DNA from 2 places in the Cyanobium sp. L1E-Cus genome. Region 2 is predicted to be linked to the other one. Evidence: predicted binding sites of a transcription regulator. Region 2 holds the regulator's gene; the other holds the start of a gene.
What was found. Region 2 encodes HrcA, which represses chaperone genes, less so after heat shock. Its sites were predicted from a motif close to TTAGCACTCNNNNNNNNNGAGTGCTAA; they were not measured.
Positions count from the first base shown of each region.

Region 1 (11,535 bases), on a different contig from region 2:
TGGAAATCGTGCTCGCCTGCAGCAGCCCCAACCAGCGAAGCCTGGAGCTGGTGCTGGGAGAACCAGACAACGAAAGACGCAGCGAGGTGGTGTTTGAGGCCGGGCTACCGGTGCTGCGTCCGCGACCAGCGGGGCAAGCCCGAGTGATGCCCTGGAGCGAGCAACCCCCAGACCTTGCCCTGGACGTGCCGGGACAGCCTGGCGAGGACTGTCTGCGGTTGTCTTTTTCTGTCAACGACCAGGGCCAGCTGGTGCTGGAGGTCACGGACCTACGCAGTGGTCGCCTCAGCGCCCCCCAACTTCTGGGCCCGGTGCGCTGAGAGTTAGAGGCAAAGTCAAGTGGACGCCGCAAGCGCTGCCCTCCGCTGACGGCATCTCGGCCGCAGCGTCCATAAAACTAAGTTTCATATTTCCGTATTTGCCTTGGCCCTACGCCGCCACAGGCTGCCCCGTTTCTGGCTGGGTCTCACCCTGGGTCTTGTGGCCTGCGGCATTGGGGCGACCTACTGGTGGGAGCAGCAGCTGCCGCAACGGTTGGAGCAGGCGGCAAGGAGCGGCGACTTAGAAGCCTGCCTGCGCTACAGCGAACAGCTCGAAGCCCTGCGCTGGCTGGGGGGGCAGGCCCCTGCCGAACAAGGCAGCTGCCGGCGCCGCAAAGCGGCCCAGCTCTGGCAGCAGGAGCGCTGGGGCGAGGCTCTGCAGTTGCAATTGCAACTGGTGAACTCCCTTACCGGCAGCGAAGCCGACCGCCAGCGGCTGCTGGTGTGGCAGCAAAACCTGCAGCAGCGCGCCATGACCCGCTTCCAGGAGGGCGACCTACCTGCAGCCCTGAAGATCCTGGCTGTGATGGGCGATGACCACCGGGCCGACGGCGACAGCCTGGGCGACAAACTCAGTGAAAACTGGACTCGCAACCGGCTGCAGCTGGAGCGGGCCAAGGGCCTCACAGAGCAAAAGCGCTGGTGGGAGGCCCTCGAGGCCCTCACCCGCATCGACCATCCCTGGTGGAAAACCCAGAGCCGCGGCCTACAAGCCAAGGTGCAGAAGGGCATCGAAGGCCTGTCAGTGCAGGAGCGCGAACACGACGCCCATGGCCAGCTGCCCCACACCGTGCCCGCCGCCCAACTCGATGCCCAGGTGCGCCAACGGATCTCCCAGGGTATGGACGAGTGGTCCGCGTTCCAGGAGGCCTGTCGGGCCTTAGGTGGACAGGTGGTTGAGGCCGGGCCGGAGACGGCCTGTCAGCGCCGATCCAGCAAGCGGTGATTGGCGCGTGACAAGATTGGCCCCGCGATGAAGCTCTGGAGCCATGCAGGCAGGTGATCAGGTTCAGGTCTCCCAAAGCGTGGTCGTATACCACCACCCCCAGCACCGCGGGGTCGCCTTCGATCTCAAAGGCCAACAGGGTGAGGTGGTCACCGTGCTCAACGAGTGGAAGGGCCGGGTGATCAGCCCAACCTTGCCGGTGGTAGTTGCCTTCGGCAAATTTCGGGCCCATTTCCGCTCAGATGAGCTGGCTCCCGCCTGATCGCTTGCCTGAATCTCGTTAGAGCTCCGGCCGCAGCAGGAACACCCCCTCCTCGCCATCGATCTCCTGTAGGCAGAGCTGGATTGATTCTTGGCGACTGGTGGGCACTAGCTTTCCACAGAAATCAGGCTGGATCGGCAGCTCCCGGTGACCGCGATCCACCATGGCCAGCAAGCTGACCCGCTTGGGCCGCCCCCAGGCTTGCAAGGCTTCAAGTGCCGCCCGCACAGTGCGCCCCGTAAAGATCACGTCATCCACCAACACCACCTGGCGCCCATCCAGAGCCACGGGCAAATCGGTGGGCTGGCCCAAACGGGTGCCGACTCGCTCCAGGTCATCTCGATGAAAGGTGGGATCGACACTGCCTTGGTCGATCGGATGGCCGGCTAAGACTGCCAAGCGGGAGGCCAAAACCTCAGCCAACGCCACTCCACGGGTGGGTATGCCGAGAAGCACCAAGGAGCTGCTATCGGCCACGCCTTCCAACACCTGGGAGGCAAGCCGGTCAAGGGTGCGGCCCAAATCCAGGGCCGAGAGCAGTTCGAGCCGATGCATTAGGGAATCAGGCAAGTCGGCTAGGGCTGGTTGGCTGTGTGACCAAAGGCTGACCCCGAGGGAAGCAGTTGGGATCGCAGCACATTTGCACTGTAAGTTGGTTTTGGAAGGCGTTGGTTCAACGTCGCTAGGCGAGACGGGTGACGACTATTCCCTCCCAGCAGCAATCCACCCTGGTGCCAGGCCCAGCATCGGCCTCTAGGGCTTCATCCTCTGTGGCCCCGGTCGTACTCGCCATTTTGGATGGCTGGGGTTACAGCCACGAAGCCGATCACAACGCCATACGTGCTGCCAGCACCCCGGTGATGGATGCCCTCTGGCACGCCTACCCCCACACCCTGATTGAGGCCAGCGGCGCCGCTGTCGGCCTGCCAGATCATCAGATGGGCAATTCTGAGGTGGGCCATCTCACAATCGGCTCCGGTCGAATCATTCGCCAGGAGCTGGTGCGGATCAGCCAAGCTGTCAAGGACGGCAGCTTGGCCGCCAACCCTGCGCTCAATTCCTTAGCCGACCGCCTACTTCTCAAGGGCGGCTGCCTGCACCTGATCGGCCTGTGCTCCGATGGGGGCGTGCACAGTCACATCACCCACCTAGGGGGTTTGTTGCAATGGGCCGCGAGCCGCGGTCTCAAGGATGTCTGCATCCACGTGATCACCGATGGCCGGGACACGGACCCGAGCAGTGCCCCCCGATTCGTCACCCAGGTTCAAGAGCAGATCAGTCGGGCCGGCGTGGGCCGAATCGCTACCCTCTGCGGCCGCTACTGGGCAATGGATCGCGATAACCGCTGGGAGCGCACTGAGAAGGCCTATCGACTCTTAACCGAACCAAGCGAGATATCCGAGCTCAGCCCGGTCAACGCCATCCACGCCTCCTACGCCCAAGAGATCGGCGACGAATTCCTCGAGCCGTTGCGATTGGCGGAGGGATTGATCAAGAGCGGAGACGCTCTGGTGTGTTTCAACTTCCGGCCCGACCGGGTGCGCCAGTTGATCCGCGCCCTGGTTTTGCCGGAATTTGACGACTTCTCGCGGCAGCGCCAAGCCCAACTGGATGTGGTCACCTTCACCCAATACGAAAGGGGCTTGCCCGTAGCGGTGGCTTTTCCGCCCGAATCTCTCGATGGCTTACTGGGCCAAGTGGTTTCGAACTCGGGGCTGCGCCAGTTCCGCACAGCTGAAACCGAAAAATATCCTCACGTCACCTATTTCATGAATGGGGGAATTGAGCAGGCCTTCCCTGGAGAAGATCGCCACCTAGTCCCCTCCCCCCGGGTGGCTACCTACGACCTATCCCCGGAAATGTCCGCCGGCGAGCTCACTGAAAGCTGTATTGCCGCAATCAAAAAGGGCATTTACTCGTTGGTGGTAATCAATTACGCCAATCCGGACATGGTGGGGCACACCGGCAAAATGAAAGCCACCACTGAAGCAATCACCACTGTCGACACCTGTGTAGGAAAGCTGATGGAGGCCACCAACCGCATGGGAGGCACGCTGCTGATCACCGCAGACCACGGCAATGCCGAAGTGATGGAGGGCCCAGATGGTCGCCCTTGGACTGCTCACACCACAAACCCCGTGCCCGTGATTTTGGTGGAGGGCGAGAAACGCAAGCTGCCCGGCCACGGCACCAACGTGTCGCTGCGTGACCATGGCGGCTTAGCCGACATCGCCCCGACCCTGCTCGAGATCTTGCACCTGCCCAAGCCCGCAACCATGAGCGGTGAATCACTGATCCTGGCAACTGGGACCGCAGCCGCATCCAGTCCCATCCCCCAGACCCTGGGCGTTTAATCTGCCTCTATTCAAAGAGGCCCATGATCACTTCAGTTTTGTCATGGGTGTGGATTGGCAGTGGCGTTCTGCTGATCATCAGCGTGCTACTACATAGCCCCAAGGGCGATGGCATGGGCGGGCTGGCCGCTAGCGGCGGTTCGATGTTCACCAGTGCCCGTAGCGCCGAAGCCACCCTCAACCGCATCAGCTGGACCTTGCTAGCAATTTTTCTTGGCCTGGCCGTTGTGCTCAGCGCCGGCTGGCTCGGTTAGGTCTGTGACGCCAATGCCGCGACGCAATCTGCTGGTAGCCCTGGGATCAAGCCTGGGTGCCTTCTTCACTGGCGTCTCCCGCGCCGAAGCAGCTTCCAAGGCCCAAGATCCCGCCTGGCAGCTCAGCGAAGCCAGCTGGAAGAAACGTCTCAACCCTGCCGCTTATAACGTGCTCCGCCAGGAAGGCACCGAAAGGCCCTTCTCCAGCCCCTTGAATAGCGAAAAACGCCCAGGCACTTTCGTTTGTGCTGGCTGCGCCCTGCCCCTCTTTAGCTCCAAGGCCAAATACGAGAGCGGCACCGGCTGGCCCAGCTTCTGGCAACCGCTGCCCAACGGGATCGCCACCAAGGTGGACTTCAAGTTGATCGTGCCCCGCACCGAATACCACTGCCGGCGCTGCGGCGGCCATCAGGGCCACGTGTTTGACGACGGCCCTAAGCCCAGTGGCAAGCGCTACTGCAACAACGGCGCAGCCCTCAATTTCATCACCGGTTAACCGGTGTATTCGCCGTTGTAGGCCTCTTCGCCGTGAGCATTGATATCGAGGCCCTGCTGTTCCTGAATGTCGTTAACACGCAGGGGCATCACCAGGCGAATCAGTAGAAGAATCACATACGTGCCTACTCCAACAAAAAGAATTGTGAATCCTGCGGCCTTGAGCTGAATCCAGAGCTGACCTGGCTGACCGACTAGCAGTCCATCTGCGCCAGCGGGATTGAGGCTTTTCAACGTGAACACGCCAGTTAGCAGAGTGCCGAGCAACCCGGCCACGCCATGCACCGGCAGCACATCGAGGCTGTCATCGAGCCGCCAGCGATTCTTGAGTTGCATGGCATAGCTGCAAACCAGGGCCGCCGCAAAGCCGATCAACACAGCCGCCAGAGGGCTCACATAGCCAGCCGCTGGGGTGATCGCCACTAGGCCGGCCACGGCGCCGGTAGCCACACCCACGGCAGTGGGCTTGCCGCGCTGCCATGTTTCCAGCAGCATCCAGCCCAGGGCAGCGGCAGCGGCAGCGGTATTGGTGGTGAGGCAGGCAAGGGAGGCCAAATTGCCTGCCACCAGGCCGCTACCACCATTGAAGCCAAACCAGCCGAACCAGAGCAGGCCCGCCCCAAACAGGATGAAGGGCACGTTGTGGGGTGGGGCGGCATAGCCCACGCCCCCACTGCGACGCCGGCCCACCACCAAGGCAGCAACGGCGGCGGCCACGCCCGAGGCCAGTTCCACCACCAGGCCACCGGCGAAGTCGATAGCACCGAGGCCGGAGCTACCCAAGAACCCACCGGGGCCCCACACCATGTGGGCCAGGGGTAGATAGATGAAGGTGCTCCAGAGCAGCAGAAACACCATCCAGGCGCGGAAATGCATCCGCTCCACCACCGCACCGGAAATCAGCGCCGGAGTGATGATCGCAAAGGTGACCTGGAACAGGGCAACGGCACCGTGACTGAGTTGCCCATCCCCATAGGGAGCCGACCAATTGCTGAGCCCCGCCCACTGCAACCCGCCGATGAACGGAGCCAGGGGACCGCTGCCGGGAGAGAAGGCCAGGCTGTAGCCGAACAACACCCAGAGCACACTCACCAGGGCCATGGCGGTGAAGCTCATCACCATGGTGTTAAGCACGTTGCGGCTGCGAACAAAGCCCGCATAAAAGAGGGCCAGAGCTGGCGTCATCATCAGCACCAGGGCGGCACTCACCAACACAAAACCATTGTTGGCACTGCGAAGGGCCAGATCGGTTGCAAACAGAAGCGGCACAGCTGAGCCAAAACCAGGCGCCACCCTGAAGACCAACGGATCAGCAGCCAGTAGCAACCGCTACCAAAAGAGCCTTTAAAGGTGGCAACCGATACAGCTGGGATGGATGGGCCCGCTTGGCTGAACGGAAACGAACAAAAAAAGGGCAGAAGGAAAACCCTTCTGCCCTCGCTGACGATGACGGAGAGGGGCCTCGAAGGCACCCATCTCGCTGTCAATAGTCGAAGTCGCCGCCGCCCATGCCGCCACCGGCGGGAGCAGCATCTTTCTTGTCTGGCATATCAGCCACGATGCACTCGGTGGTCAGCACCATGCCGGCGATGGAGGCGGCATTTTGCAGACCGGAGCGGGTCACCTTGGCGGGGTCGACGATACCGGCAGCCAGCATGTCGACGTACTCGCCGGTGGCGGCGTTGTAGCCCTCGTTGAAGGGCTTGTTGCGCACGTTCTCAGCCACGACAGCGCCATTGACGCCAGCGTTTTGAGCGATGCGCATCAAGGGTGCGGTCAGCGCGGAGGCCACGATGTGGGCGCCGATCAGCTCCTCGCCAGAGAGGTTGGCCGCAGCCCACTCCTCGAGGGCGGGGGCCAGGTGGGCCAAGGTGGTGCCACCACCAGGAACGATGCCTTCTTCAACAGCCGCCTTGGTGGCGTTGATGGCGTCTTCCAGGCGCAGCTTCTTGTCCTTCATCTCAGTCTCGGTGGCGGCACCCACCTTGACCACGGCCACACCGCCGCTCAGCTTGGCAAGACGCTCCTGCAGCTTCTCCTTGTCATAGGAGGAGTCGGTTTCGTCCATCTGCTTGCGGATCTGCTCGCAGCGCGCCTTGACGGCCACTTCGTTGCCTTCGGCCACGATGGTGGTGGTGTCCTTGTTGATGGTGATGCGGCGGGCGGTGCCCAGCATCTCCAATTTGGCGTTCTCAAGCTTGAGACCGGCGTCCTCGGTGATCAGCTGACCGTTGGTGAGAACGGCGATGTCCTCGAGCATGGCCTTGCGGCGATCACCGAAACCAGGGGCCTTGACTGCCGCCACGTTGAGCACGCCGCGCAGGCGGTTCACAACGAGGGTGGCTAGGGCTTCCTTCTCGATGTCCTCGGCAATGATCAGCAGGGGCTTGCCTGTACGGGCGATCTGCTCAAGCACGGGCACCAGGTCCTGCACCAAACCGATCTTCTTATCGGTGAGCAGGATGTAGGGCTCTTCGAGCACCGCTTCCATGCGCTCGGTGTCGGTGGCGAAATAGGGCGAGATGTAGCCCTTGTCGAAGCGCATGCCTTCGGTGACCTCCAGCTCGGTGGTCATCGATTTCCCTTCTTCCAGGGAGATCACACCTTCCTTACCGACCTTGTCCATCGCATCGGCGATCATGCGACCTACCTCTTCGTCGTTGCCGGCGGAGATGGTGCCCACTTGGGCGATGGCGCTGGAGTCGGAGATGGGCTTGGCGTGCTCCTTGATCTTGCCTACGAGGAAATCGGAAGCCTTATCGATGCCCTTTTTGAGGGTGATCGCATTGGCGCCTGCAGCCACGTTGCGCAAGCCTGCCTTGACCATGGCATGGGCCAAAACAGTGGCGGTGGTGGTGCCGTCGCCGGCGGCATCGTTGGTTTTGGAGGCGGCCTGACGGATCAGGGCAACACCGGTGTTCTCGATGTGGTCTTCGAGCTCAATTTCCTTGGCGATGGTGACGCCGTCGTTGATGATCTGGGGAGCACCAAACTTTTTCTCCAGGACCACGTTGCGGCCCTTGGGTCCAAGGGTGACAGCAACGGCCTCAGCCAGAATGTCGATACCTCTTTCGAGAGCTCTGCGAGCGTTCTCGTTGTAAATAATGCGCTTAGCCATGGAAGGCGATGTCCTTATGGGGTTAGGTCGGATTCAGTAATCGGCCAGTCGTCAGTTGACGATGGCGAGGATGTCCTTCTCGGAAAGCAACACAAACTCGTCGCTGCCGAGCTTGATGTCGGTGCCGGCGTACTTGCTGTAGAGCACCTTGTCGCCAACGCTGACCTCAGGAGCCTGGCGGCTGCCGTCGTCGTTGCGCTTGCCGGGGCCGATCTGCACCACCTCGCCCACCTGGGGCTTTTCCTTAGCGGTGTCAGGCAGAAGGATGCCGCCGGCGGTTTTCTCCTCCGATTCGGACACCTTGATAAAAATGCGATCTCCGAGGGGCTTAACCGTGGAGACGCTGAGAGAAACAGCAGCCATGGATGGATTGCGGGAGCAATGACATGACGCCTGAGACGCCACAGAACAGTGAACTTGAGTGGGCCTGAGGGGCGATTTAGCACTCGAGCTCTACGAGTGCCAACTTATGCCCAATCAAGTTCCAGTGCCCAGGCCCAGACCGTGCGGGTGACCGAACCACCAGGGCGAACAGTTGCTGAACAGGGTTTACCGCCTGTCGCGGTGGTAAGGTTGCGCCGCTTCAGGCGGGCTGATTCCCCCTGCGCTTCCCCAAGATTTCCTTACCTATGGCAGCTGCTACCGCCACCGGCACCAAAGGCACCGTCCGGCAGGTGATTGGCCCGGTTTTAGACGTTGAATTCCCGGCCGGCAAGCTGCCCAAGATTTACAACGCGCTTCGGATTGAAGCCAAAAATTCGGCCGGCCAGCTAGTCGCCCTAACTGCTGAAGTCCAACAGTTGCTGGGCGATCACCGAGTCCGTGCTGTGGCCATGAGCACCACCGACGGCTTGGTCCGTGGCATGGAGGCAGTTGATACTGGCGCCCCAATTTGCGTACCCGTGGGCGAAGCCACCCTCGGTCGCATCTTCAACGTGCTCGGCGAGCCCGTGGATGAGCAGGGTCCAGTAACCACCAGCGTGACCGCTTCGATCCACCGCGCCGCCCCCAGCCTCACTGAGCTGGAGACCAAGCCCAAGGTTTTTGAGACCGGCATCAAGGTGATCGACCTGCTGGCTCCTTACCGCCAAGGGGGCAAGGTTGGCCTGTTCGGCGGTGCCGGCGTTGGCAAGACCGTGCTGATCCAAGAGCTAATCAACAACATCGCCAAGGAGCACGGCGGCGTTTCCGTGTTCGCTGGCGTTGGCGAGCGCACCCGCGAAGGCAACGACCTTTACGAGGAATTCAAGGAATCGGGTGTGATCAACCCCGACGACCTTTCCAAGTCGAAGGTGGCGCTCTGCTATGGCCAGATGAACGAGCCCCCTGGTGCCCGCATGCGCGTGGGTCTCTCAGCACTCACCATGGCTGAGCACTTCCGCGATACGAACAAGCAAGACGTCTTGCTGTTCGTCGACAACATCTTCCGTTTCGTGCAGGCCGGTTCAGAGGTATCGGCCCTGCTCGGCCGCATGCCTTCAGCTGTGGGCTATCAGCCCACCCTCGGCACCGACGTGGGCATGCTGCAAGAGCGCATCACCTCCACCCTGGAAGGCTCGATCACTTCGATCCAGGCCGTCTACGTACCTGCAGACGACCTGACCGACCCGGCACCTGCCACCACCTTTGCCCACCTAGACGCCACCACCGTGCTGAGCCGCGGCCTGGCTTCCAAGGGCATCTACCCGGCTGTGGATCCTCTGGATTCCACCAGCACCATGCTTCAGCCAGCGGTGGTAGGTGATGAGCACTACCGCACTGCACGCTCCGTGCAAAGCACCCTGCAGCGCTACAAAGAGCTCCAAGACATCATTGCGATTCTTGGTCTCGACGAACTCTCCGAGGACGACCGCCGCACGGTTGACCGGGCCCGCAAGATCGAGAAGTTTCTCTCCCAGCCATTCTTCGTGGCCGAGATCTTCACCGGTCAAAAGGGTGAGTACGTCAAGCTGGACGACACGATCAAGGGCTTCAACATGATTCTGGCCGGCGAGCTTGACGACCTACCTGAAGCTGCCTTCTACCTAGTGGGCAACATCGACCAGGTGAGGGCCAAGGCCGCCAAGATTCTTGCCGAAGCCAAGGGTTGATTCCTGCTTTTCCCTGAGGACCCCTACCCATGAGTCTCACCCTCCGCGTTCTGGCCCCTGATCAGAGCGTTTTTGATGGAACCGCCGAAGAGGTAATCCTGCCAAGCACTACTGGGCAGGTAGGTATCCTTCCTGGCCACGTCACCATGCTGGCAGCACTGGATACAGGCGTAATGCGTCTGCGCTCCGGCGGCGCTTGGTCAACGATCGCCCTAATGGGTGGTTTCGCTGAAGTGGAGGCCGATGAGGTCACCGTTTTGGTGAATGCCGCTGAGCTCGGCAGCTCAATTAATGCTGCATCCGCAGAGGCTGCCTTTGAGGCTGCCCAATCGGCAGCAGCTGCATTCGAGGGCAAGCCAGCTAGCCCAGACAAGGTCAAAGCCCAGCAAGCACTGGCTGCGTCTCGCGCCCGATTCCAAGCAAGCAAAGCCATCTAGATTTCCAAACATTCTAGATTTTCCAAGAATCTAAGTATTCAAAGATTTTAATTCCGGAAGTCAACCCGTACCCAGGGTTGACTTCCGGAATTTTTATGGTTATGTCGTTAATGAGCAAAAAAGATGCACAAAAAAGCACTCCTCGCGGAGCGCTGGTAGATATAATTTTTATCCGGGCAAAAACTAAGCTTCAGAATTCAGCGCCGATCAGGCGGTACCGCAGAAAGTGACATCAGGAAACTTGAGTTTGGCGTCGTCCAGGCTCTTGCCTTTTCCTTCTTCCTGCCAGTAGTTGATCACCTCGGTAGCCTTGTTAAGCACCTCAACGCGCTCGTTATCGGTGATCCAGCTCTTGCCTTCGAGCTCGGTCTTGAGGGTTTCCCAGGCATCTTCCCGGGGCCAGAAGAAGTAAGAAGTAAGAGGGCTCGGACCACCGCCAACAATCTGATCCACCGCTAGGGCGACGTTGTCAGGCAGCCACAGGATCTTGAGCAGGAAACGACCTTCGTCAGCCTTGGGGGTATAGCCAGAAGGAACGCCATCCTCATCAATGATGGCGGTCGCCAGAGCCGCACTGCCGCCACGCATCACCGGACGCCCCTGGGTGGTGGTGTCTTCGGCAGCCGCGGCCACTTCGGCCAATTCGGTTACTGCTGCGTCAGGAGCGCTCTCGAAGGCTGTCATGGGGTCAGTGCTCAAGGCAACAGAGCAAAGAACTAACCTACCAGCCGCCTGGCCGCCCTCGGCCCCCGCCTGCGGCTATGGCCCTGCGCCTGTTCCTCGATTCTGCAGATCCCAAAGCCTGGCAGCAGTGGCTGGCCAGCGGCCTATTTCACGGCGTAACCACCAACCCCACCCTGCTGCGCCGGGCCGCCCAGCCCTGCACCCTCGACAGCCTGGCAGCCCTCAGCCGCACGGCCCTGGCCCATGGCATCGCCGAACTCCACCTGCAGGCATGGGGCGCCACCACGGCAGACATGCTGCGCTGCGGCCAGAAACTAGCGGCCCTGGCCCCCGGCCGCATCGCTGTGAAGCTGCCGGTGACCAAGCAGGGAGCAGCGGTTGCCCGGGAGCTGGTTGGCGCCGGCGTTGCCGTCACCTTCACCGCCTGCTACGAGCCCCACCAGGTGCTGATCGCCGCGGCCCTGGGAGTCGAATACATCGCCCCCTACCTGGGCCGCATCCAGGATCAGGGGCGCAATGGGGTAGCTGAAGTGGTCACCATGCAGCGATGCCTTGCGGGGCTCGGCTCCAGCGTG
Region 1 is NZ_JAGQBS010000007.1:68,055-79,589, forward strand. It holds gene KBZ22_RS08250 (Hsp70 family protein) at 1-320, shown strand, start outside; gene KBZ22_RS08255 (hypothetical protein) at 424-1,266, shown strand; gene KBZ22_RS08260 (ferredoxin-thioredoxin reductase variable chain) at 1,310-1,528, shown strand; gene pyrR (bifunctional pyr operon transcriptional regulator/uracil phosphoribosyltransferase PyrR) at 1,547-2,083, opposite strand; gene gpmI (2,3-bisphosphoglycerate-independent phosphoglycerate mutase) at 2,299-3,882, shown strand; gene secG (preprotein translocase subunit SecG) at 3,906-4,136, shown strand; gene msrB (peptide-methionine (R)-S-oxide reductase MsrB) at 4,150-4,632, shown strand; gene KBZ22_RS08285 (ammonium transporter) at 4,629-5,900, opposite strand; gene groL (chaperonin GroEL) at 6,115-7,749, opposite strand; gene groES (co-chaperone GroES) at 7,801-8,112, opposite strand; gene atpD (F0F1 ATP synthase subunit beta) at 8,379-9,839, shown strand; gene atpC (ATP synthase F1 subunit epsilon) at 9,869-10,276, shown strand; gene KBZ22_RS08310 (30S ribosomal protein PSRP-3) at 10,484-10,960, opposite strand; gene KBZ22_RS08315 (transaldolase family protein) at 11,038-11,535, shown strand, end outside.
Region 1: groES (co-chaperone GroES) is a predicted target of HrcA. The motif match lies at 8,189-8,215, and genes of this name have one in related genera.

Region 2 (11,535 bases):
CTGGAGTGCGTCGTCTACATGGGCGCGGAAGACATGCGCCGCCAAGCCCTCAATGTTTTCCGCATGCGGCTGCTGGGGGCAACGGTGCAACCTGTGACTGCCGGCACTGCCACCCTCAAGGACGCCACCAGCGAGGCGATCCGCGACTGGGTCACCAACGTGGAGAGCACCCACTACATCCTCGGTTCGGTGGCGGGCCCCCACCCCTACCCGATGCTGGTGCGCGATTTCCACGCCGTGATCGGTGAGGAAACCAAGCGCCAGTGCCACGAGGCCTTTGGCCGCTTGCCCGACGTGCTGGTGGCCTGCGTGGGCGGTGGCTCCAACGCCATGGGCCTGTTCCATCCCTTCGTGCAGGACACTTCCGTGCGCCTAGTGGGGGTGGAGGCCGCCGGCGATGGCGTGGCCACCGGCCGCCATGCCGCCACGATCACCGAGGGCCGTGTTGGGGTGCTGCACGGCGCCATGAGCCTGCTGCTGCAGGACGAGGAGGGCCAGGTGCAGGAGGCCCACTCGATCAGCGCCGGCCTTGATTACCCCGGCGTGGGCCCCGAGCACAGCTACCTCAAAACCATTGGCCGGGCCGAATACGGCGCCGTGACAGACACCGAGGCACTGGACGCCCTGCAGCTTCTGTGTCGCCTGGAGGGCATCATCCCGGCCCTGGAAACGGCCCACGCCTTCGCCTGGCTGGAGAAGCTCTGCCCCACCCTGGCCCCTGGCACCGAGGTGGTGCTCAACCTCTCGGGCCGCGGCGACAAGGACGTCAACACCGTGGCCGAGAAGCTCGGCGACAAAATGGGGGGCTGATGCCAGCAGGTTGGGATCAGCCCAGCACTGGGAAGTCGAAACGATTGCCGAATAGCGAAAACAGCACCTGCCACAGGTTGGGGTGCTCCTTGATCTCCTCGGCCGCCGCGTTCTCGATTGTTTGCAGCTGATTGGGGCTCAGCTCGAGGCCGGTGGCAAGACGAGAAAGGATCTCGCGCTCTTGCTCGCAGATGAATTCATCATCCTGCTGCTGTCTTGATGCGGAAGCCACCATCACGGCGGTTTTAATGGCCAGTTCCCGTTGCTCTGGATTTATCAAAGCGGCCAGCTCCTCGATGCAGGAGGGATCAGATAATTGATCTTCCCAATTAATGATTTTGGCCTGAAGTTTATATTGTTTGCTCAAGGAGTCCAAGAGGTTTTCCTCTTCAAGAGATGCTCCTCCATCAGCAAGGGCAACCAGATTGAGAATTCTCAGGATCACTCCTGCTGATTGGAGGTCCATTAACTGGTTGAGCTGATGTTTGAAATCAGTTTACCGGCTTTGGCTGTGGAAATATTTGGCGCTGCGATTGATCGCCACAGCCCGATCTAGCGCAAAAGCCTCTCCAGTGCCTGGGCTACCGAACCCACAGCAGCTCTGGCCGTGGCGTAGGCCATGCGCATCGGCCCCACCAGGGCCACCTGGCCCACGCCGCCGTCGCCGCTGCGGTAGTTGGCCTGCACCACGGCGCACTGGTGCAGGGCCCGGTGGGGATGCTCGGCGCCGATCCAAATTCCCGGCTGGGGTAGGAGCTGTTGGGGTGCGTCCTCCACCAGCTCCACTAAGGGGCGCAGGCTGAGGGTTTGGCTGAATTCCGGCTGGGCAAGCAGGCCAGCGAGGCCCATGGCTACAGCGCCCTCGCCCTCCAGCTGCCGCGACTGCCCATGGCTAGCCAGCGCTTGGCGCAGCACGGCGCCGCTGCTGGTCAGGTGGGAGGGCAGGGCGGCCCAGTCGATGCTGCCGCCATCCAGCTGGGCCGTGACCCAGCGCTCCAGGGATGCCAGTTCCGCTACTGCAAGGCAGGGCAGCCGCAAGTTGAGGCTGCTGGCTGTGGAGCCCCCCTCCACCAGGAACACCAGCAGGCGTTCACCACTGGCCACCAGTCGGAGGGCCTGCAGCTGGGACTGCTGGCGTTGGGGCCTGGTGATCAGGCTGAGCAGGCCCGTGAGATCTGCCAGGCGCCGGCTCAGATGCAGGAGCAGATCGTCGAGGGCTGCCCACTGCAGGCTGAGTCCGGTGAGTTCGCGCTCCAGCTGCAGGGCGGCCGCGCCTGGTGCGGGCAGCAGCTGATCAACGTAGGTGCGATAGCCCTGCTGGCTGGGGATTCGGCCAGCGGAGGGGTGGGGCTGGGTGAGCAGGCCACGCTGCTCCAGCGCCCCCATGGCTGAGCGCACCGTCGCCGGGCTGGCCTGCAGGCCAAAACGGCGCACCAGGGTCTGGCTGCCCACCGGCTCCATCGTGTCGACGTAGTGGCGCACGGCGAGCTGCAGTACTTCCTGCTGCCGGGCGGGCAAGGGCCTGGGTGAGGCGGACTGCAAGCGGGCGCCGCAGGAGTGAGGCGATCGTACGCAGCCCTGCGGGTGTCAGTAGCGGGGTACGGCCGGATCGACCTCCACACTCCAGGCGTCGATGCCCCCTTGCACGTTCCAGACGGCACCAAAGCCGTGTTCCTGCATCAGCCAGCAGCCCAGATGCCAGCTGCGCACGCCGGCGTGGCACAGCACGGCTACGGGGCGGTCGCGGTCGAGCAGCTGGTTGAGCTGGCCAATCCACTCGTTAGATCGGCCCAGGGGCAGATGCACCACGGCATGGGGCAGGCGGGCCAATTCCAGTTCGGTGTCTTCGCGCACGTCCACCAGCTGGATCGCCTCGCCCCGCTCCAGCCGCTCTTGCAGGTCGCGGGCCCGGATTGTCTGCGGTGTCGTCTCGATAGGTGCCATGGCGGGCAGACGGGGTGGCTTGGGGTCAAGATGGACCCATCCTGCGTGGGGCGCATGAAGGCCCGCCCGTTTTTGGCGGTCGTGCTGGCGGTGACATTGCTGTTGCTGAGCCTGGCGGCGGGTGGCTGGTGGCTGGTGCTGCAGCACTCCCCCCTGCAGCTGCAGCACCAGCAGCTGGTGTCGCCCCGGGCGGCCCGCTTTGTGCCCCGCCAAGCCGCCCTGAGCCTCTATCTGCTCAGCGATGGCGAGCAGCCGGTGGGCTACGCCCGGGCGGTGGCTCCCCCCCGCCAGCGGCGCCAGGCGGCTGAGGCGGTCGCGGGCCTTAGGGATGGTGCTTTCGCCGCCGCCGGCCTCGACTATCCCGGCGAGCTGGCCCCCTGGCTGGGCCGCGAACTTGGCTTTGCCCTACTGGCTTCCGAGCCCGGGGCGGCCCCCGATGGCTGGTTGCTGGCCCTGCGCAGTCGCGACGCTGACGGCGCCCGCCGCTTTCTGCAGCGCTTCTGGCAGACCCGCAGTTTGGCGGGCACCGACCTGCAGATCAGCAGCTACCGCGGCATGGGTTTGATCAGTGGCCGTGGTGCCCTGGTGGGCACCACCCCGGTGCCGATCGCTACGGCGCTGATCGACGACGACCTGGTGTTGATCGCGTCGGGTCGGGGGGTGCTGGAGCAGGCCCTTGACGTCTCCCAGATCGATGAGCTCAACCAAGCGGCCAGCCCCCGCTTTAAGCAGGCGGTGCAACGCCTTGAGCAGGGGGCGCTGCTGCTAACAGCCCGGCCAGAAACCCTGGGGCCCTGGTTGGGGTTGCCGGATGAGTTCACGGCGCCTGGGGTCGTGCAGGAGCTGGTGGCCAGCCTGCGTCCCGATAACCGCTCCTTGGAGCTGGATGCCCTTCTGCAGTTCGCTGCAGATGCCGCAGTGCCGGCTCCCTCTGCGGATGGCATTGGGGAGATTGACTCCACGGGAGCCGCTCTTTTAGCGGCCCTGCAGGGCCCTTCAGAGAGCTTGGCCCTGGTGCAGCGCCCCGCCGCTTGGCCGGCCTACTGGCAGCCCCTGCTGGCGGCAGTCCTGCAGGCCGAGCCGGGATCATTCCCGGCCCTGGTGACTGCAGCCGCCGATGGCCCGCTGCTGCGCAGTGAGGCAAGTCAGGGCTGGCTGCTGGGCACTGGCGCCGACCAACCGCAGCCGGAGGCCCTCGCAGGGGTGCTGGCGGCCGAGGGATTGATCGCCGCGCCGCTGCCGGTGGAAGGGGATCCCGATCTGCGGGTCTGGACCAGGCTGGAGGCTGGCCAGGCTGGAGGCCGATTCGCCCGCGGCGATGCCAACCAGCTGCAAGCCAGCCTGGAGGGCGCCCGCTCCAGCCAGGGCCGCCTGGCCTGGTGGGGTCAGACCCTCGCGGTGCTGCAGGAGCAGCGTGACTCCCGCAAGCCGCCCCGGCTGCGGCTGGAGCAGCTCGCCGGCCTCGATCTACCCCAGGCTCCCCTGCAGTGGGCTTTGGCGGCGGGCCGGGCCCAGCCCTTGCTGCAGCGCTGGAGCACCTGGCAGCTTTTGTCAGCCCTGGCCGGCCAGCCCCTAGCCCCGGCCGTGCAGAGCCTGAGCCTGGGCTGGGAAGCGCAGCCTGATGCCAACCTGCACCTCAAGGCCCGCCTTGAATTTGGTTGATGGCTAGAGCTGAGCGCGTAGCGGTTGAGAGTGAACTGGTTGCGAGTGAACCGGTTGCAAGTGAACCAGTTGAGCGCGAACTGCTGCTCTGGCGCCACGGCATTGCCGAAGATCGCCATCCTGATCGCCCTGATCAGGAGCGGGCTCTTACGGCTGAAGGCCGTCAGCGCACTGCGGCCGTGGCGGCGGAGTTGTGCCGCTTGCAGCTCCACTGTGATCGCCTGCTGAGCAGCCCCCTGCGGCGGGCGCTGCAGACCGCTGAAATTGGCGTGGCGGCTGGTCTAGCGCCGGCGCTGGAGTTAGAGGATCGCCTGGCGCCGGGTGGTGATCCGCGGCCGCTGCTGCAGGCGGGCCCTTGGCGGCGCCTTGGCCTGGTGGGCCATGAGCCAGACTTGGGCGAGCTGGCCTCGAGCCTGCTGGGGTTGCCGGCGGGCTCGATTTCGGTGCGTAAGGCCGGCATCGTGCTGCTGCGCCTGGGCCCAACCGGCGCCAGCCTGGAGGCCCTAATTGGCCCAAGGTTGCTGCGGCTACGGCGGGATGGCCAGCGGCAGCCGTAAGTTCGCCTTACTGAGTGCGGTGGAAGCTTGGTAGTTACAGGAGCGGCGACCCCAGCCCCATTTCGGCCGGGTTTGGAAGGGGTGCCGGCTACCCAATCGTCGATCTGCGACATCGATGGCCAGCGGGGGGTGCTCACCTATCGCGGCTACCCCGTAGACCAGCTGGCATCTTGCAGCTCCTTCCTGGAGACGGCCTACCTGCTGATCTGGGGCGAGCTACCCACCGCTGAGCAGCTGCAGGAGTTTGAGCAGGAGGTGCAGATGCACCGCCGGGTCAGCTTCCGCATTCGGGACATGATGAAGTGCTTCCCCTCCGGGGGGCATCCGATGGATGCGCTGCAGAGCAGCGCCGCCTCCCTGGGCCTGTTTTATTCCCGTCGAGCCCTCGACAACCCCGAATACATCGTTTCTGCGGTGGTGCGGCTGATCGCCAAGATCCCCACGATGGTGGCGGCCTTCCAGCTGATCAGGAAGGGTCAAGATCCGATCCAGCCCCGCGACGACCTGGCCTACGCCGCCAATTTTCTCTACATGCTCACGGAGCGGGAGCCCGATCCGCTGGCGGCCCGCATCTTTGACGCTTGTCTGATCCTGCACGCTGAGCACAGCCTCAACGCCAGCACCTTCAGCGCCCGGGTGACGGCCAGCACCCTCACCGACCCCTATGCCGTGGTGGCGTCAGCGGTTGGCACCCTGGCGGGCCCCCTGCACGGTGGTGCCAATGAAGATGTGCTGGAGATGCTCGGCCAGATCGGCAGCCCAGATCAGGTGGCGCCCTGGCTGGATCGGGCGATTGCCGGCAAGCAAAAAATCATGGGTTTTGGCCACCGGGAATACAAGGTCAAGGACCCCCGGGCTGTGATTCTCCAAACCCTGGCGGAGCAGCTCTTCGACCAGTTCGGTCACGATCCGATGTACGACCTAGCCCGCAAGTTGGAGGAGGTCGCGGCCGAGCGCCTGGGGCCTAAGGGAATTTTCCCCAACGTTGACTTCTATTCAGGCCTGGTGTACCGCAAGCTCGGCATCCCTGAAGACCTCTTCACGCCCATTTTTGCTATCGCCCGCACGGCTGGCTGGCTGGCCCATTGGAAGGAGCAGCTGGGGGCTAATCGCATCTACCGGCCCTCCCAGATCTATACCGGTCAGCCCTCCCGTGACTGGCAGCCCGTGGGGGCCCGCTAAGTTGACCCCATCTAAGCTGCCGCCATGCTGACCACCACGGCTCCGGGCCTGGATCTAGAGGCCAGTTTTGAGCAGGCCCTGCAGGGCTTCGGCCTGAGTCCTGCCGCCGCCCACCTGTTGTGGCTGCCCCTGCCCATGGTGCTGGTGCTGGTGGCGGCCGTGGTGGGCGTGCTGGTCAACGTCTGGCTGGAGCGCAAGATCTCAGCAGCGGTGCAGCAGCGCATCGGTCCTGAATACGCCGGCGCCCTCGGGGTGCTCCAGCCGATGGCCGATGGCCTCAAGCTCGTTTTCAAGGAAGACATCATTCCGGCCCGGGCTGACGGCCTGCTGTTCACCCTCGGCCCAGTGCTGGTGCTGATTCCGGTGATCCTCAGCTGGTTGGTGGTGCCCTTCGGCCAGCACCTGCTGATCAGCAACGTCGGCATCGGTATCTTCCTTTGGATCTCCCTGAGCAGCATCCAGCCGATTGGCCTGCTGATGAGCGGCTACGCCTCCAACAACAAGTATTCGCTGCTGGGCGGTCTGCGGGCGGCGGCCCAGTCGATCAGCTACGAGATTCCCCTGGCCCTGGCTGTGCTGGCCGTGGTGATGATGAGCAACTCGCTCAGCACCGTTGACATCGTCAACCAGCAGACCGGAGCTGGCATCCTCAGCTGGAACATCTGGCGTCAGCCGGTGGGCTTCGTGATCTTCTGGATCTGCGCCCTAGCCGAATGTGAGCGCCTGCCCTTCGACCTCCCCGAGGCCGAGGAGGAGCTGGTGGCTGGCTACCAGACCGAGTATTCGGGCATGAAGTTCGCCCTCTTCTATCTGGGCAGCTACATCAACCTGGTGCTCTCGGCCCTGCTGGTTTCGGTGCTTTACCTAGGCGGCTGGGGGTTCCCCATCCCCGTTGAGTGGCTGGCCAGCTGGCTGCACCAGCCGATCGATGCACCCTTGGTGCAGCTGATCACCGGCTCCGTAGGCATCGTCATGACGGTGCTCAAGGCCTATCTGCTGGTGTTTCTGGCGATCCTGCTGCGCTGGACCACGCCGAGGGTGCGCATCGACCAGCTGCTCGATCTGGGCTGGAAGTTTCTGTTGCCGATTGCCCTGGTCAACCTGCTGATCACGGCAGCGCTCAAGCTGGCCTTCCCGGCTGTGTTTGGCGGCTGACAGCGCCTGAACCCAGCTTTTCTCCAGACCAGCCATCATGGGCTGACCCATTCCGACCGCCTCCCCCCAGAGCCAACTCCATGTTCGGGTTTCTCAAGAAAGTCGGTGACTACACCCGCGATGCGGTTGGTGCGGCCAACTACCTGACCCAGGGTCTGGCGGTGACCTTTGATCACCTGCGGCGCCGGCCGATCACCGTTCAGTACCCCTACGAGAAGCTGATCCCCTCGGAGCGCTATCGGGGCCGCATCCACTACGAATTCGACAAGTGCATCGCCTGTGAGGTGTGTGTGCGGGTCTGCCCGATCAACCTGCCGGTGGTGGATTGGGTGATGAACAAAGCCACCAAGAAAAAGGAGCTGCGCAACTACTCGATTGACTTTGGGGTGTGCATTTTCTGTGGCAACTGTGTGGAGTACTGCCCCACCAACTGCCTGTCGATGACCGAGGAATACGAGCTGGCAGCTTTTGATCGCCACAGCCTCAACTTCGACAACATCGCCCTTGGTCGCCTGCCTACCAGTGTCACCAGCGATCCGGCCGTAGTTCCCCTGCGGGAGTTGGTCTACCTGCCCAAGGGAGTACTCGATCCTCACGATGTGCCAGATACGGCGCCGCGGGTGGGCAAATTGCCCGAGCAGGTGCTCGAATCCCTGCCTAGCGGAGACGCGTCATGACTATCTCCTCCATTGCCCAGCTGATCTGCTTCGTTGCTCTCTCCGCCACCTTGGTGCTGGGAGCCCTCGGGGTGGTGTTGCTGCCCAACATTGTTTATTCGGCCTTCCTGCTGGGCGGAGTATTTCTTTCGGTGGCTGGTCTCTACCTGCTGCTAAATGCCAGTTTCGTGGCAGCGGCCCAGGTGCTCGTCTACGTGGGCGCCGTCAACGTGCTGATCCTGTTCGCGATCATGCTCGTCAATAAAAAGGAAAACCTGGCGGCCATTCCCGGGCTTGGTCTCCGGCGTCTGCTCTCCGGCGCTGTCTGCGGTGGCTTGTTTCTGCTGTTGATTCGGGTGGCCTTCACTACCCCTTGGCCCCTACCTGGCCCAGAACCCGTGGGCGAGGAGGCCACGATTCGCATTGGCGAGCACCTCTTCAGTGACTACCTCCTGCCCTTTGAGCTGGCTTCGGTGCTGCTGCTGATGTCTATGATCGGCGCCATCGTTTTGGCCCGCCGCGATGTGCTCAGCAGCGATGTGATCACAGGTGAGGCAGTCGATCAGGGCCTGATCGAGAAGGAGCGCACCCCCCTGTTGCTGGAAAACTCTCCTCGCTAGCGGGCGTTTCCGCGCCCTCTCAGCCTCACTGCCACCGCCATCACTGCAACCGCCATCATTGCCACGCCATGGAGTTCACCATCCCCACCACCATCCCCCTGCAGGCCTACCTGGCCCTGGCGGCGGTGTTGTTTTGCACCGGTGTCTGGGGATTGATCAACAGCCGCAATGCGGTGCGAGTGTTAATGAGCATTGAGCTGATGCTTAATGCCGTCAACATCAACCTGATGGCTTTCTCCAACTATCTTGATGGCCAGCTGATCCGCGGCCAGGTGTTTGCCATCTTCGTTATCACCGTGGCCGCGGCTGAGGCTGCCGTTGGTCTGGCGATCCTGCTCTCCCTTTATCGCAACCGTGAAACGGTTGATATGGAGCGCTTCAACCTGTTGCGCTGGTAGCCGGTCCTTTAGCGATGCGGCTTGAGCGGGTCTGGCTGATTTCTAGGTCTGGCAGCCAGGCGGCCCACCGCCAGGCCAAGCGCTGCGCAGAAGATCTGGCGGCCCAGGGGGTTCATGTGGTGGTGGCCTCCAGTGGCCTGGCCCGCAATCCCTTTCCCGGCTTGCTGGCCACGGAAGACGAGCTGCCCGATCTAGCCCTGGTGCTGGGGGGCGATGGCACCGTGCTCGGTGCGGCCCGCCATCTGGCCCCCCTCGATGTGCCGATCCTCAGTTTCAACGTGGGCGGCCACCTCGGCTTCCTCACCCACGATCGCCGTCTGCTGCGCCTGAGCACCGACGCCCTCAAGAGCGAGGAGCAGAGCCTCTGGGACCGGCTGCGTCAAGACCGCTTTGCCCTGGAGCGGCGCATGATGTTGCAGGCCCATATCGACCGGGGCGACGGCGTTGATGGCTCAGAGATCGCCCATCTGGCTCTCAACGACTTCTATTTCCGGCCCTGCCTCGATGAGGTCTCCCCCACCTGTGTGCTGGAGCTGGAGATCGATGGTGAGGTAGTGGATCAATACCGCGGCGACGGCCTGATCATTGCCACTCCCACCGGCTCCACTGGCTATTCCATGGCTGCAGGTGGGCCGATCCTGCACCCGGGCATCGAAGCGATCGTGGTTAATCCGATCTGCCCGATGAGCCTCTCGAGCCGGGCCGTGGTGGTGCCGCCTAGGGCCCAGCTTTCGGTGTGGCCCCTGGGTGAAACCAGTCGCCGGGTCAAGCTTTGGAAAGATGGCGCCCACGCCACCGTGCTGGAACCAGGCGATCGGGCCCTAGTGGAGCGCAGCCCCCACCCGGCCCTGCAGGTGCTGCTGGAGCAAAGCCCCTCCTACTACCGCACCCTCACCCACAAGTTGCATTGGGCTGGCAGCCTCACCGCCATCGAGCCCTCCCACAACTAACCCCCCTGCTGCCCCCGCCCCAAATCGCCCCATGGCCCTGGAAATTGAACGCCGCTTTCTGGTGCAGGGGCTGGACTGGCGCCGCCATATCTGCTGGCAAGCCCAGCTGCAGCAGGGCTACCTGGTGGCGAGCGCCGATGGCTTCACCGTGCGGGTGCGCCGTGCCAGCGGTGAAGAGGCCGTAGCCGGTGCCTGGCTCACCCTCAAGGCCCGCACCGAGCAGCTTCTTGAAGCCCCAGGCCTGCTGCCGGAGGGCTTGGTGCGCCAGGAATTCGAATACGCCATTCCAGAGGCGGATGCTGCTGCTCTGCTGGCGTTGGCGCCCCAGGGCCTTTGCAAAGTGCGCTATGGCCTTGATCTGCCAGGTGGGGAGTGGGTTCTCGACGTCTTTGAGGGTGCGAATGCACCGCTGGTGGTAGCAGAGGTGGAACTGGAGCCGCAGGGGCTTGAGCAAGGCCTGGCCCTTCAGCCGCCCGCCTGGTGCGGGCGTGAGCTAACTGGGCGCCATGAGCTAAGCAATGCGGCCCTGGCCCGCCGGCCCCTGGCTCTCTGGCCAGAAGCCGAGCGCTTGGCCCTGTTCGAGCCTGCAGCTAGCTAAGACTTGCTGGGTTCAATCGAGCAGCAGTTGAAGCCATCGCGGCAGATTTTGCCGTGGTCCATGGCCCAATTCAGCAGGGCTACCCGGTTCTTGGCGCCTGTTTTGGTGAAGACGTTGCTCACGTGGTTGTCCACGGTGCGCTTGCTGATCGTCAGCGATTCGGCGATCTCCTGGTTGGTTAGGCCCTTGGCCACCAATTCAATGATCTCAATTTCCCGCTCCGACAGCTCATGGCGCACCTGGCCGAGGGAGCCTCCCGTGGCGTGATTGGAATCCATGGGCCCAAGTCGAGCGCTTGCCAGCACTGTAGGCAGGGCGCTGTTCCATGATGGTCCTAAGTGGCGCGATTGGTTTGTTGCTTCAACGGGCCCTTGCCAGCGGGCAGCCAGCTCTCACCGCAGAGGTGATGCCACCTAGGGGAGGAGATCCCTCGCGCTCCTTGGCGGCCGCAGGGTCCCTGCGGGGCTGGGTGCATGCGGTAAATGTCACCGATGGCAGCCGCGCCGTGATGCGGATGAGCAGCCTGGCCCTATGCCGCCTGCTGCTTGACGCCGGCATCGAGCCGGTGCTGCAGCTGGCCTGCCGCGATCGCAACCGCATTGCCCTGCAGGCCGAATTACTCGGTGCCCATGCCTTGGGCGTGCGCAACCTGCTCTGCCTCACCGGCGATCCGGTGCGGGCCGGCGACCAGCCCGGGGCCCGCCCGGTGAATGAGCTGGAGGCGGTGCGGTTGTTGCAGCTGGTGCAGCAGTTCAATGGCGGGCAGGATCCGGTGCAAGGTGAGCTGCCCGATGGACCCACCGACCTATTTGCCGGTGCAGCTGCCGATCCCCAGTCGGCTAGTTGGAGTGGTCTCAAGAGCCGGCTGCTGCGCAAGAAGCAGGCCGGTGCACGCTTCGTTCAAACCCAGATGGTGATGGATGCCGAAGCTCTCAAGCGCTTTGTTGGTGACCTCGCCGCACCGCTTGATCTGCCCGTGCTGGCGGGTGTGTTTCTACTCAAA
Region 2 is NZ_JAGQBS010000011.1:29,888-41,422, reverse strand. It holds gene trpB (tryptophan synthase subunit beta) at 1-810, shown strand, start outside; gene KBZ22_RS10910 (hypothetical protein) at 827-1,276, opposite strand; gene KBZ22_RS10905 (heat-inducible transcriptional repressor HrcA) at 1,363-2,271, opposite strand; gene KBZ22_RS10900 (rhodanese-like domain-containing protein) at 2,398-2,754, opposite strand; gene KBZ22_RS10895 (DUF3352 domain-containing protein) at 2,785-4,416, shown strand; gene KBZ22_RS10890 (histidine phosphatase family protein) at 4,416-4,973, shown strand; gene KBZ22_RS10885 (citrate synthase) at 5,001-6,155, shown strand; gene nuoH (NADH-quinone oxidoreductase subunit NuoH) at 6,180-7,310, shown strand; gene ndhI (NAD(P)H-quinone oxidoreductase subunit I) at 7,391-7,987, shown strand; gene KBZ22_RS10870 (NADH-quinone oxidoreductase subunit J) at 7,984-8,586, shown strand; gene nuoK (NADH-quinone oxidoreductase subunit NuoK) at 8,655-8,984, shown strand; gene KBZ22_RS10860 (NAD(+) kinase) at 8,999-9,934, shown strand; gene KBZ22_RS10855 (adenylate cyclase) at 9,966-10,532, shown strand; gene KBZ22_RS10850 (response regulator transcription factor) at 10,529-10,810, opposite strand; gene KBZ22_RS10845 (methylenetetrahydrofolate reductase) at 10,861-11,535, shown strand, end outside.